2 regions of the Cupriavidus sp. 01L415 genome follow, and region 1 is predicted to be linked to the other one. Evidence: riboswitches for the same ligand, from Rfam matches in the RefSeq annotation. Region 1 holds a riboswitch; the other holds the start of a gene.
The links. Region 1 has a riboswitch for glycine ahead of gcvT (glycine cleavage system aminomethyltransferase GcvT). Riboswitches for the same ligand answer to the same signal wherever they lie in the genome.
Positions count from the first base shown of each region.

Region 2: it holds a riboswitch for glycine, as region 1 does, so the genes downstream of both, AC1DOX_RS28320 (D-amino acid dehydrogenase) here and gcvT (glycine cleavage system aminomethyltransferase GcvT) in region 1, are expected to answer to the same signal.

Region 1 is NZ_JBFTSP010000005.1:192,134-198,079, forward strand. Features, by position in the region: gene gcvP (aminomethyl-transferring glycine dehydrogenase) at 1-2,560, opposite strand, end outside; gene gcvH (glycine cleavage system protein GcvH) at 2,668-3,048, opposite strand; gene gcvT (glycine cleavage system aminomethyltransferase GcvT) at 3,151-4,278, opposite strand; glycine riboswitch at 4,389-4,509, opposite strand; glycine riboswitch at 4,531-4,618, opposite strand; gene AC1DOX_RS12300 (glycine zipper 2TM domain-containing protein) at 4,873-5,094, opposite strand; gene AC1DOX_RS12305 (UvrD-helicase domain-containing protein) at 5,353-5,946, shown strand, end outside.
Region 2 is NZ_JBFTSP010000038.1:18,978-24,923, forward strand. Features, by position in the region: gene AC1DOX_RS28305 (GGDEF domain-containing protein) at 1-134, shown strand, start outside; gene AC1DOX_RS28310 (EF-hand domain-containing protein) at 281-616, shown strand; tRNA gene AC1DOX_RS28315 (tRNA-Leu) at 695-781, shown strand; gene AC1DOX_RS28320 (D-amino acid dehydrogenase) at 848-2,116, opposite strand; glycine riboswitch at 2,287-2,386, opposite strand; gene AC1DOX_RS28325 (type 1 glutamine amidotransferase domain-containing protein) at 2,556-3,233, opposite strand; gene AC1DOX_RS28330 (LysR family transcriptional regulator) at 3,349-4,284, shown strand; gene AC1DOX_RS28335 (cytochrome b/b6 domain-containing protein) at 4,297-4,851, opposite strand; gene AC1DOX_RS28340 (PepSY domain-containing protein) at 4,867-5,133, opposite strand; gene AC1DOX_RS28345 (LysR family transcriptional regulator) at 5,340-5,946, shown strand, end outside.

The DNA of each region.
Region 1 (5,946 bases):
AGCCGTAGTCCATCAGGCGCTTGGCCACGTCCTCGTTGGAGATGCCCGTGTTCTTCTGCAGCGGCCGCAGGTCCAGGATGCACTCGTGCGCCACCAGGCCATGCTGACCCGCATACAGCACCGGGTAGTACGGCGACAGGCGCCGGGCCACGTAGTTGGCGGCGAGGATCGCGTTCTCGGTGGCGGCGGTCAGGCCGGCCGATCCCATCATCGCGATGTACATCCAGGAGATCGGCAGGATGCTGGCCGAGCCGAACGGCGCGGCGGACACGCCACCGATGCCGTTGTCGTCGCGGCGATAGCCCACGCTGTCCTGGTTCGGCAGGAAATCGGCCAGATGGGCACCCACGGCCACCGGACCCACGCCCGGGCCGCCACCGCCGTGCGGGATGCAGAAGGTCTTGTGCAGGTTCAGGTGGGACACGTCGCCGCCGAACTGGCCCGGCGCGGCGGTGCCGACCATGGCGTTCATGTTGGCGCCGTCCACGTACACCTGGCCACCGTGCTGATGCACGATGTCGCAGATCTGCTGCACGCCCGCCTCGAACACGCCGTGCGTGGACGGGTACGTGATCATGATCGCGGCCAGGTTCTTGCTGTGCTGCTCGGCCTTCTTCGCCAGATCGTCCAGGTCGACGTTGCCGTTGGCGTCGCACGCCACCACCACCACCTTCATGCCGGCCATCTGCGCCGAAGCCGGGTTGGTGCCGTGTGCCGACGACGGGATCAGGCAGATGTCGCGATGGGACTCGCCACGGCTGGCATGGTAGGCGTGGATGATCAGCAGGCCGGCGTATTCACCCTGCGATCCCGCGTTGGGCTGCAGGCTCACGGCGGCGTAGCCCGTGGCGGCACACAGCATGGCCTCGAGCTGGTCGATCATCTCGCGGTAACCCACGGTCTGGTCCAGCGGCGCGAACGGGTGGATCTTGCTGAATTCGGGCCACGTCACGGGGATCATCTCGCTCGTGGCGTTGAGCTTCATCGTGCAGGAGCCCAGCGGGATCATGGTGCGGTCCAGCGCCAGGTCCTTGTCGGCCAGCGAGCGCAGGTAGCGCAGCATCTCGTGCTCGGCGTGGTGCGTGTTGAACACCGGGTGCGTGAGGTAGGCGCTCTGGCGGGCCAGTGCGGCCGGGAAGCCGTCCTGCACCGAGGCCTCGGTCTTGTCGAAGTCGGGCACCGGCTTGCCGTGGGCGAAGATTTCCCACAGCGTGACGACGTCCTCGCGCGAGGCGGTCTCGTCGAGCGAGATCCCCACGCGCGTGGCGCCTGCATGACGCAGGTTGATGCCACGCTGCGTGGCCGTGGCGTGGAACGCGTCGGTGTTGAAGCCCGTCTCCAGCGTCAGCGTGTCGAAGAACGTCGCATTCAGCGGCGTGTGGCCCAGCGCCTTCAGGCCGGCGGCCAGCGTGGCGGTCAGGCGATGCACGCGCTGCGCGATGCGCTTGAGGCCTTGCGGGCCGTGGTAGACCGCGTACATCGACGCCATCACGCCCAGCAGTACCTGGGCGGTACAGATGTTCGAGGTGGCCTTCTCGCGGCGAATGTGCTGCTCGCGCGTCTGCAGGGCCAGGCGGTAGGCCTTGTTGCCCTGCGCGTCGATGGTCACGCCGACCAGCCGGCCCGGCATCGACCGCTTGAAGTCGTCCTTCACCGCCATGTACCCGGCGTGCGGGCCGCCAAAGCCCAGCGGCACGCCAAAGCGCTGCGAGTTGCCCACGGCCACGTCGGCGCCCCATTCGCCCGGTGCGGCGATCAGGGTCAGTGCCAGCAGGTCGGCGGCGGCGACCACCAGGCCACCGGCCGCGTGCACCGCGTCGGCAATCGCGCGGTAGTCGGCCACGTCACCGTTCACGCCCGGGTATTGCAGCAGCACCCCGAACGCGTGGGCCTGCGCGGCATCGGGGGCGGGGCCGACCTTCACCTCGATGCCCAGCGGCAGCGCGCGCGTGCGGACCACTTCCAGCGTTTGCGGCAGGACGTCGTCGGCCACGTAGAACGTGTTCGAGGCGTGTTTGTTCACGCGTTGCAGCAGCGTCATCGCCTCGGCGGCAGCGGTGCCTTCGTCGAGCATCGATGCGTTGGCGATGTCGAGGCCAGTCAGGTCGGTGACCATCTGCTGGAAGTTCAGCATCGCTTCCAGGCGGCCTTGCGAGATTTCGGGCTGGTACGGCGTGTAGGCCGTGTACCAGGCGGGGTTCTCGAAGATATTGCGCAGGATGACGCCCGGGGTGAGCGTGTTGTAGTAGCCCTGGCCGATAAAGCTCTTGAGAACCCGGTTCTTGCTCGCTAGGCCGCGCAGCTTGGCCAGCGCGGCTTCCTCGGTCAGCGGTTCGGTGAATTCGCCCAGCGGCATGCCGTCGCGGCGGCGGATGGCGGCGGGCACCACGGCATCGATCAGCGCGGCGCGGCTGTCATAGCCGAGCACCTTCAGCATGTGTTGCTGTTCGGGGCCGTCCGGGCCGATGTGGCGGGCGGCGAAGGCGTCGCGCGCCTCCAGTTCGGCCAGCGTGGGCCGTGTACCTTGGGCGGCAGCGTTCATGGGGAGCGGGGCGTTCATGGCAAGGGTCTCGTGGGTGCGCGGCGGCAGGTGGTCAGCCGTGCCGCCGCGCGGGCATCTTCAGGCGCCGTCTCCTGGCTCGGGAGCCGGCGTGGGTGCGTCCGGGCTCAGGCGCCGACGCTGGCCTTGTAGGCGTCGACGTTCATCAGGCCGTTCACGTCGTCGGCGTTGGCCGGCTTCAGCTTGAACAGCCAGGCGTCGAAGGCGTTGGCGTTCACCGATTCCGGCGATGCCGTGGCGGCTTCGTTCACGGCGATGACTTCGCCGGCCACCGGGGCGTAGATGTCGGAGGCCGCCTTCACGGACTCCACCACCGCCAGCGCGTCGCCGGCGCCGACCGACTTGCCGACTTCCGGCAGTTCCAGGAAGACGATGTCGCCCAGCGCGTCTTGCGCGTGGTCGGTGATGCCGATCGTCAGCGTGCCGTCGGATTCGACGCGCACCCATTCGTGCGACTCGGTGTACTTCAGGTCAGCGGGGAAATTCATGAGGGTTCTCCGGGATGCAGTGTGTTTCTTGTTTCGGACGCCTGCCGGCTGGCCAGCCGGGCAGGCGAGATGGCGACCGTTGGGTGATGCCAGGCGGATGCCTCAGCTCACGAGTGCCTTGCCATTGCGCACAAACGGCAGTTTAACCACAGTCGCGGTCAGTTTGCGGTCACGAATCTCGACCTGTACCTCGGTGCCGGGGGCAACATCGGCGGGCAGGCGGGCAAAGGCGATCGACTGGGAAAGCGAGGGGCTGAAGGTGCCGCTGGTGATCTCGCCTTCGCCGGCCGGCGTGATGACGCGCTGGTGCGCGCGCAGCACGCCGCCCTTGTCGCGCAGGATCAGGCCGGCAAATGTCTTGTGTTGTCCGCTGGCGGTCAGCGCAGGCTTGCCGACGAAGTCGCGCTCGCTCTGCAGGTCGACGGTCCAGGCCAGGCCGGCATCCAGCGGGGAGGTGTGGATGTCCATGTCCTGGCCGTAAAGGTTCATGCCGGCTTCCAGGCGCAGCGTATCGCGCGCTCCCAGGCCGGCCGGGCGCACGCCGGCGGCTTCCAGCTTTTCCCAGATGCCTGCGACGTTCTCGGCCGGCACCACAAGTTCAAAGCCGTCTTCGCCGGTGTAGCCGGTGCGGGCGACCATCAGCTCGCCGACGGCCGGGTCCTGCACGACCAGCGCGTTGAACGGCTTGAGCGCGTCGGCGGGCTGGGTGGACGGAAAGGCCTGATAGACCTTCTGGCGGGCGTTGGGACCTTGCACGGCGATGATCGCCAGCTTGCTGACGTCGGCCGGGGCCACGTCGCCGCGTCGAGGGGTGATGGTGACGCCGCTGCCGGTGGCGGCATTGCGGGCGCGGATCCACTCGATGTCGCCCACCGCGGTGCTGGCGTTGACCACCAGGCGGAAGCGGTCCTCGGCAAAGAAGTAGACGATCAGGTCATCGATGACGCCGCCTTTCTCGTCCAGCATGCACGAGTACAGTGCCTTGCCGGGTGTTTGCAGCTTGTCGACGTTGTTGGCCAGCAGGCCACGGAGGAAGGTGCGCGTGTTGGGGCCGGCCAGGTCGACCACGCACATGTGGGAGACGTCGAACATGCCAGCGTCACTGCGCACGGCGTTGTGCTCTTCAATCTGGGAGCCGTAGTTGACCGGCATGTCCCAGCCGCCAAAATCGACCATGCGGGCGCCAAGGGCGCGGTGGATGGCATTGAGGGGCGTGGCCTGMAGCGTCATGGAATTCCTTCGGGGGCTCTCGCGGTTCAGAAACCGTGGTTCGAAAACGAAAAAAGGGTCGTCCGCCGCATCGCTCGGTCACAACAATGTGCAACCTAGCCGCTGCGGCGGATGACCCCTCTGTCCTCGATACCTGAGAGATTACAAGGCTCGCGCCTCGTGCGCCCCTTCGGTGGACATGCTCACCATGCGCTTGGGCAATGGCGGATGTCGCTCTCCAGAGTGCGGCATGCATTGTGTGCATGTTGCATGCCGATCCGACCAGTCCATGGTGCCTGAGAGTTTTCGGGTGATACCCCTTCGGCGGCGCAGTCGCTGCGCGCTCTCCCGGTCGGATGCGCGAGAATGTACGGGACCGGTTTGCCTTTGTCAAACGGCGAAACGCGCGGCCAGGTTTCGCGGCGCCATGTCCTTCGTATGCGGCATCCGCCACAGGGGCTACAAGGCGAAGAGGCGGCGGAGTGGCGGGATGTGCGCCAGGCTCACCCCGCCGGTCCGGCCTCGCCGCGCAGTCTTCCCTCAGTCACCCGCCCCTCTGTAATTCCTGCCGGCCGCGAGTAACCGCTACGTCCGGCAACTTCACGCTTGCCGGAATCAGCGGTCCTTGGTGACGACGTTACCCACCACGCCACCCACCGCCGCGCCGCCGACGGTGCCCAGTGCGCTACCGTTGGTCAGCGCCGCGCCGCCCAGGGCGCCCACGCCCGCGCCGATCGCGGTGTTGCGTTGCTTGGGCGTCATGTCCGCGCAGCCGCCAAAGGCAACCAGCGTGACGCCGATCAGGGTGACTTTCGACAAGGTTCGCAGCGTGCTCATGATGGCCTCCAATGTGTTGAACTTGCCATCCGCGCCGACCATGGGCCCGCGCGGCCATGACTCAGAGAGGCAAACTCCATGCCCCGGCGGCCGCGACTTACGAAGTGTTACCTCGGTGGGTCCGTCCGCCGAAAGAGCCCGTTGCGTGTCCGCTATCGGTCACCGGCGGGCCGGGCACCGCGTGTTAACATCGTCGGCTTTCGCGTACCACCTGCTGCGTGCGCCATCCGGCACCTCGCCCTTGCTCCTTCCCGCCCCATGACCCACGGACTCAACGCCGCCCAATCCGAAGCCGTCCGCTATCTGGACGGACCCTGCCTGGTGCTGGCCGGCGCGGGCTCGGGCAAGACGCGGGTGATCACGCAGAAGATCGCGCACCTCATCGAGGACAAGGGCTTCGAGCCGCGCCACATTGCCGCCGTCACCTTCACCAACAAGGCGGCCAAGGAAATGCAGGAGCGGATTGCCAAGCTGATGGAGGGCAAGACCACGCGCGAGGGCAAGCGCATTCCACTCAAGCAGTTGACCGTCTGCACGTTCCACTCGCTCGGCGTGCAGATCCTGCGCATGGAAGCCGAGCATGTGGGCCTGAAGCCGCAGTTCTCGATCATGGATTCCGACGACTGCTTCGGGCTGGTGCAGGAACAACTCGGCACGACCGACAAGAAGCTGATCCGCAGCGTGCAGAGCACGATTTCGCTGTGGAAAAACGGCATGATCGATCCCGAGACCGCGCTGGCGCAGGCCGCCAATGCCGACGAGCACCAGGCCGCGATGGTGTATCGCAACTACGTGGCCACGCTGCATGCCTACCAGGCCGTGGACTTCGACGACCTGATCCGCCTGCCTGCC
Region 2 (5,946 bases), on a different contig from region 1:
GCGCGGTGCCCGAGGCGCCGGGGCTGGAGCCGCTGTTGCACCGTGCGGACAGCGCCATGTACCGCGCCAAGCGAGCGGGACGGAATCGCTTTGTGCTGGATGGAAATATTTACATGGGTCTCCAAAACAACTGAATTCCCGAGCGGTCGGATCGGGGCGATGATCTCGCGGGGATGCGTTTCGCACAGGTCCCTTTTCCTGATAATCCCGGCCGGGGCGATGTCTTCGCGAGCGCCGCACCCCATGGCCGCTTTCCGCAAGAGAGTTCGAGGAGACGATGATGATTCCACTGCAACTGATCCGGGCCAGCCTGATGCTGGCGGCATGTCTGGTGTTTGGCACGGCAGCCGCGCAACAGGCGCCGGCCGAACCGCGGCCGGCCAATGCGAAAGAGGCCAAGGCGATGTTCGCGGAAAAATTCAAGGCCGCCGATGTCGACCATGACGGCAAGCTGACGCGTGCAGAGGCGGAGGCGGGCATGCCCGAGGTCGCCAAGCAGTTCGACCAGATCGATACGAAAAAGACGGGCGCGGTCACGCAGCGGCAGATCGGGGCCTACTTCGTGGCCAAGGCCAAGCAGCGCAAGACCGCGCAGGATCCGGGCAGCCTGAACTGATGCGGGATGGCTGTTCCGGCTTGATGCGGGAGGGGCTTGCAATCTGCAAAATGTTCTGTAAAATGCGCCGCTCACCTTGCCCAGGTGGCGGAATTGGTAGACGCACTAGGTTCAGGTCCTAGCGGTGGCAACACTGTGGAGGTTCGAGTCCTCTCCTGGGCACCAGCATTAAAAGAAAGGCCTGCATTCGCAGGCCTTTCTTCATTTTTGCGGCCCTCCGCGTCGTTGGTGTCAGGCCTTGACGGTCTCCAATCTCGCGCCCGCGATCGACGACGCGTGCGGTTCCGCCGCCTGCCGTATCACCTCTCCCACCATATCCGCCGTGACTGCCGACAAGGTCCATCCGAGATGGCCGTGGCCAGTGTTGTAGAACACGTTGGCCCGATGACCCCGCCCCACGCGCGGCATCATGTTCGGCATCATCGGCCGCAGTCCCGCCCAGGGCACCACGCTGCGCGTGCTCACGCCCGGGAAGCATGCATGCACCCAGTCAATCAGCGGACGGATGCGATCGGACCGGATGTCCCGGTCGATGCCATTGAATTCGGCCGTGCCCGCGACGCGAAACCGGTCCGCGCCAAGCCGGCTGGTCACGAGCTTGGTCTCGTCATCAAGCAGGCTGACCGTCGGCGCCGATGCCTGGCTTTCCGCATCGTTCAGGTTGACCGTGATCGAGTAGCCCTTGACGGGGTAGATGTTCACGCGGTCGCCAAGCTGCCGGGCCATCTCGCGGCTGGCCACGCCTGCGCAGACCACCACGCCGTCGAACACGCGCGATGCGGTCTGGGCGCCGTCGGCGGCCACCACGGTGACATGCCGGCCATCCGAGGTCACCGACTTCACATCCTGGTTGTACAGCGTGGTCACGCCCAGCCGGCGGACCGCGGCTGCCAGCCCTGAAGTGAACTTGTGGATATCGCCCGTGGCATCGCTTTCGGTGTAGTAGCCGCCGTAGTACTGCCCGGCCAGCGTGGGTTCGATCGCGCGGATTTCGTCGGGCGTCACGGCGCGGCGATCCAGCCCGCCTGCAGCCAGCAGCTTCGACACCTGCCCGGCGTGGTCGAAGCCCGCCTTGTTCCGGTAGATGTGGAGGATGCCCTTTTTCTTGAGATCGAAGTCGATGCCTTCCGCCTCGGCCCACGCGAACAGGTGCTGGCGCGCGGCGATGGCGAGCCGCGCCGTCTCGATCGTGTTGGTGCGGTAATGCGGCATGGATGCGATGAACTCCGCGAACCAGCTCAGCTTGTGCCACGTGGGGCGCGGATTGACGAGCAATGGCGCGTCGCTGCGCAGCATCCACTTGATGCCCTTGGCCAGCGTGGACCAGTGCGTCCAGACTTCGGCGTTGGACGCCGATAGCTGGCCGCCGTTGGCGAACGACGTTTCCATGGCGGCATAGCGGTGCCGTTCGAACAGCGTGACGGAGAATCCGCGCTTGGCCAGGGCGTAAGCCGTGGTAACGCCGGTGATGCCACCGCCGATAACAGCGATTGTCTTCATGATGTCAGGTCTTTCAGGACGTCGTGAGTGGGAGTCCGTGGCGCACCATGCGCGACGAACGCCCCCTCTGTCCTTGACCTGAGAGATTCACGACGACGCGCCATGGGCGCGCATCGCTTGCTCCTTCGGTACCGCCGGCTGACGTGATGCCGGGGTTCTTCAGAGTTCGATGGCGGATACCGGTCCTTTTGCCTGAGAGTTTCCGGGGCGGTTGCTCCTTCGGCGCTGCACCTGCCGGGCGGCAGGAACAGGCTCTCCCGATATCGCGGGTACAGCGGGTACAGCGGCACCAACTATGCCACATGACGGACCGGGATGGCGATTGGGGCCATCCCGATGCGTGCGCGGCGTCCTGCGTCGTCCAGCGCACGTGGATCGGCAACCGGGGGGTAGGATACCCGGGGCAGGACCCCCCGCAAGGAACAGTCAGCGCAAGTGACTACCGCAGCAGCTGCAGCAGCGCGTGGGCCCCTGCCTCCGACGATGCCGGGTTCTGCCCCGTCACCAGTTGCCCATCGGTCAATACATAGCTGGCCCAGTCTTCCCCGCGCGAGAAGATGCCGCCCTTGGCTTTCAGAACGTCCTCCACCAGGTACGGCACGACGTTGGTCAGCTGCACCGCCTCTTCCTCGCTGTTGGTGAATCCCGTCACCCGCTTGCCCTTGACCAGCGGCTGGCCGTCGGTACCCTTCACGTCCCGCAGCACCCCCGGGGCATGGCAGACGGCGGCCACGGGCTTGCCGAGCCGGACGAACGCCTCGATCAGGGCGACGGAGCGCTTGTCTTCGGTCAGGTCCCACAGCGGGCCGTGACCACCAGGATAGAAGACGGCGTCGAAATCATCTGCCTTCACCTGATCCAGCGTCAGGGTGTTGGCCAGCACTTGCTTGGCGGCGGCATCGCCATGGAAGCGGCGCGTGTGATCGGTCTGCATCGTGGGGTCATCGCTCTTCGGGTCGAGCGGTGGCTGGCCGCCCTTGGGCGACGCCAGCGTCAATTCCACGCCAGCCTCCTTGAACACGTAATAAGGTGCCGCAAGTTCCTCCAGCCAGAAGCCCGTCTTCTTGCCAGTATTGCCYAGCTGGTCGTGAGAGGTCAGSACCATCAGGATCTTCATCATCCATCTCCAGTTGCAGGTCAGAGCCCACCGGGCATGTCCCGGCGATGGCAACATCCTAGTCAGAGGACTATGATTCGCAAACTTCGAAGATTCGATTTCTGCTATCCAAAATATGAATATTGGAAGCAAGGACCTGAACCTGCTCTACGTATTCCATGTGCTGTATCAGGAATGCAATGCGTCACGCGCCGCGTCCCGCATGGCCCTGAGTCAGCCGGCGTTGAGCCACAAGCTCAACCGGCTGCGGGAGGAACTGGGCGATCCATTGTTCGTGCGTGCACCGCGCGGGTTGTCGCCCACGCCGCGTGCGCATGAACTGGCGCCGCAGGTACAACGGCTGGTGGGGGATCTGGATGCCTTCTATGACGCGTGCGATGGCCGTGACTATCTGGCGCGGTCCGAACACATCCACATCTACACCACGGACTACATGGAGCAGGTGCTATTGCCAAAGCTGTTGCCCCGGCTGCGTCGCCATGCCCCGGGCGTGGTGCTGGTCACGCACAACACACGTGGTGTGCTGCCGCGCGACGAGCTGGAAAAAGGCACGTGCGACCTGGCGATCGCCGGTTTCTACGAGAACCTGCCGGACACGTTCCATCAGCAGCGGCTGCGCAGCGAGGACTTCCTGGTGCTGGCCTCCCGCGCCAACGAGCGTCTGGCGCAGGGGCTGGATCTCGATGCCTTCCTGGCGTGCGAGCATTTGCTGACCACGCTGACCGGCGACCTCAACGGCATCGTCGACCGTGCGCTGGCGGCGCGCGGCCTGGCGCGGAATGTCGTGGCGGGGCTGTCCAGCTTTGTCGCGCCGACGCGCGTCATCCGTGGCACGGACCTGCTGCTGACCTGCCTGCGTTCCGTGGCAGAGGAGGCCGTCAGTCGCGACCCGGAGCTGGTGATGCTGCCGGTGCCATTCGCGTTGCCGCAGGTCGAGGTCATGCAGATCTGGCATGCGCGCACCGATGCGGACCGGTTGCGGCAGTGGCTGCGCCAGCAGATACAGGATGTGGTCAGCGCGCAGGCTATTCAGGGCGCGGCGACGGATTGAGCGGAAGGGGGACTACGGTCGTGGTTCGCGGCGCTTCCTGCCGGTCACCATGGCGCCGATCAGGTTTTCCTGGCCGACCACGCTGAACAGGATGGCCGCCAGCACGTGCGCGACAATCAGCGCGAGCAGCGTATTCGACAGCCAGCGGTGGATGTCGATCGGCCAGTCCTCGCCCCAGAACGGGTCCAGGCGCGACATCCATCCGGTGACGGCAAGCGCCAGGATCAGCGCCCACATCGCCAGCATCATCACGGCGCCCAGCGGCGTGTGGCTGACAAAGCGCGGCGCGCGGCGCCTGGCCAGCGCCCTGGCGTATGCCAGAACACCGGCCGGGCGTGGCAGCCAGGCACTGAACCGCGCATGCTCGCTGCCAATGAAGCCCCACAGGATGCGGAACAGGACGAGGCCGGCGGCGACGTAGCCGAGCAGCCGATGGACCTCGTCGCCGGAATCGTCGATCAAGTCATAGCACACGATGGCCGCCACGCTCCAATGCGTGATGCGCACCACCGCGTCCCAGACGCGGATCGATCCGGTCTCGCGTACCGCTTCCGCGGGAATCGACATGGTCTTGCTTGTTGCTTACTTGCCGATCTCGGACTTCACGATGTCCAGTGTCTTGGTGTCGAAGTAGATCTCCGCCTTCTTGCCATCCTTCGTGGTGCCATAGATCTCGTAGCAGTTGCCGTCCACCTTGAACTTCTTGATGGTGTAGCCCTGCGCTTCGATCTTGGCCTTGGCGTCGGCCTCCGACATCCATTCGGCCTTGGGATGCGCGACGCACTTTGCGCTGGCCAGCGCGCCTGTGGAGAACGCACCAGCGAGTACGAGAACGGCAATCTTCAGCATCTTCTTCTCCGACAAAAAGCCCGGTTCCGGGCGACAGCGGAATGCTAGCCTTAAATGAGATCGATTCTCAACTATGATTTTCCCCAACGTTGACCCGAGTCACGACTTTCCGCATTGCCCACACGCGAAACGTGGACTTCATCATTGTCCGTGCTGTGGGACAATCGCGGCGCGCTCACCGGGCGCTGGCTGACTGAAGGTATTGCATGAAATCGATCGACTGGAAGGACTGGGAAATCTTCTGCCGCGTGGTGGAAGGGGGCGGCTTCACACAAGGCGCCGAACTGGCCGAGGTCCCGAAGTCGTCCGCCAGCGCGGCGGTGGCCCGTCTGGAAGGGCAGCTCGGCGTGCGCCTCTTCGAGCGCACCACGCGTCGGGTGCGCGTCACGCAGCGCGGCCAGCAACTCTATGACCGCGTCGCTCCGCTGTTCGGCGAACTGCGCGAGATCAGCGCGGAGGCCGCATCGGTCAGCGAGGAGGTCGGCGGCACGCTCCGCATCGCCACGCCCTATGAAGTTGGCTCCCAACACCTGTCGCCGTCGCTGTCACGCCTGCTCAAGCTCCACCCTTCGCTGCGCGTGCAGCTGGACGTCAGTTGGGACCAGCCTGACCTGATCCGCCACGGTTACGACCTGGCATTCGTGATGACCGATACGAGCCTGCACGACAGCTCGTTTGCCAGCAAGCGCGTGGTGCTGATCGAGCGGGCCTTCTACGCGGCCCCGGCGCTGATTCGCGAGCGCGGCCTGCCGCGCGTGCCGCAGGACCTGCAGGGCTGGCCGACGCTGGGCAATATCGACGATGTCCAATGGG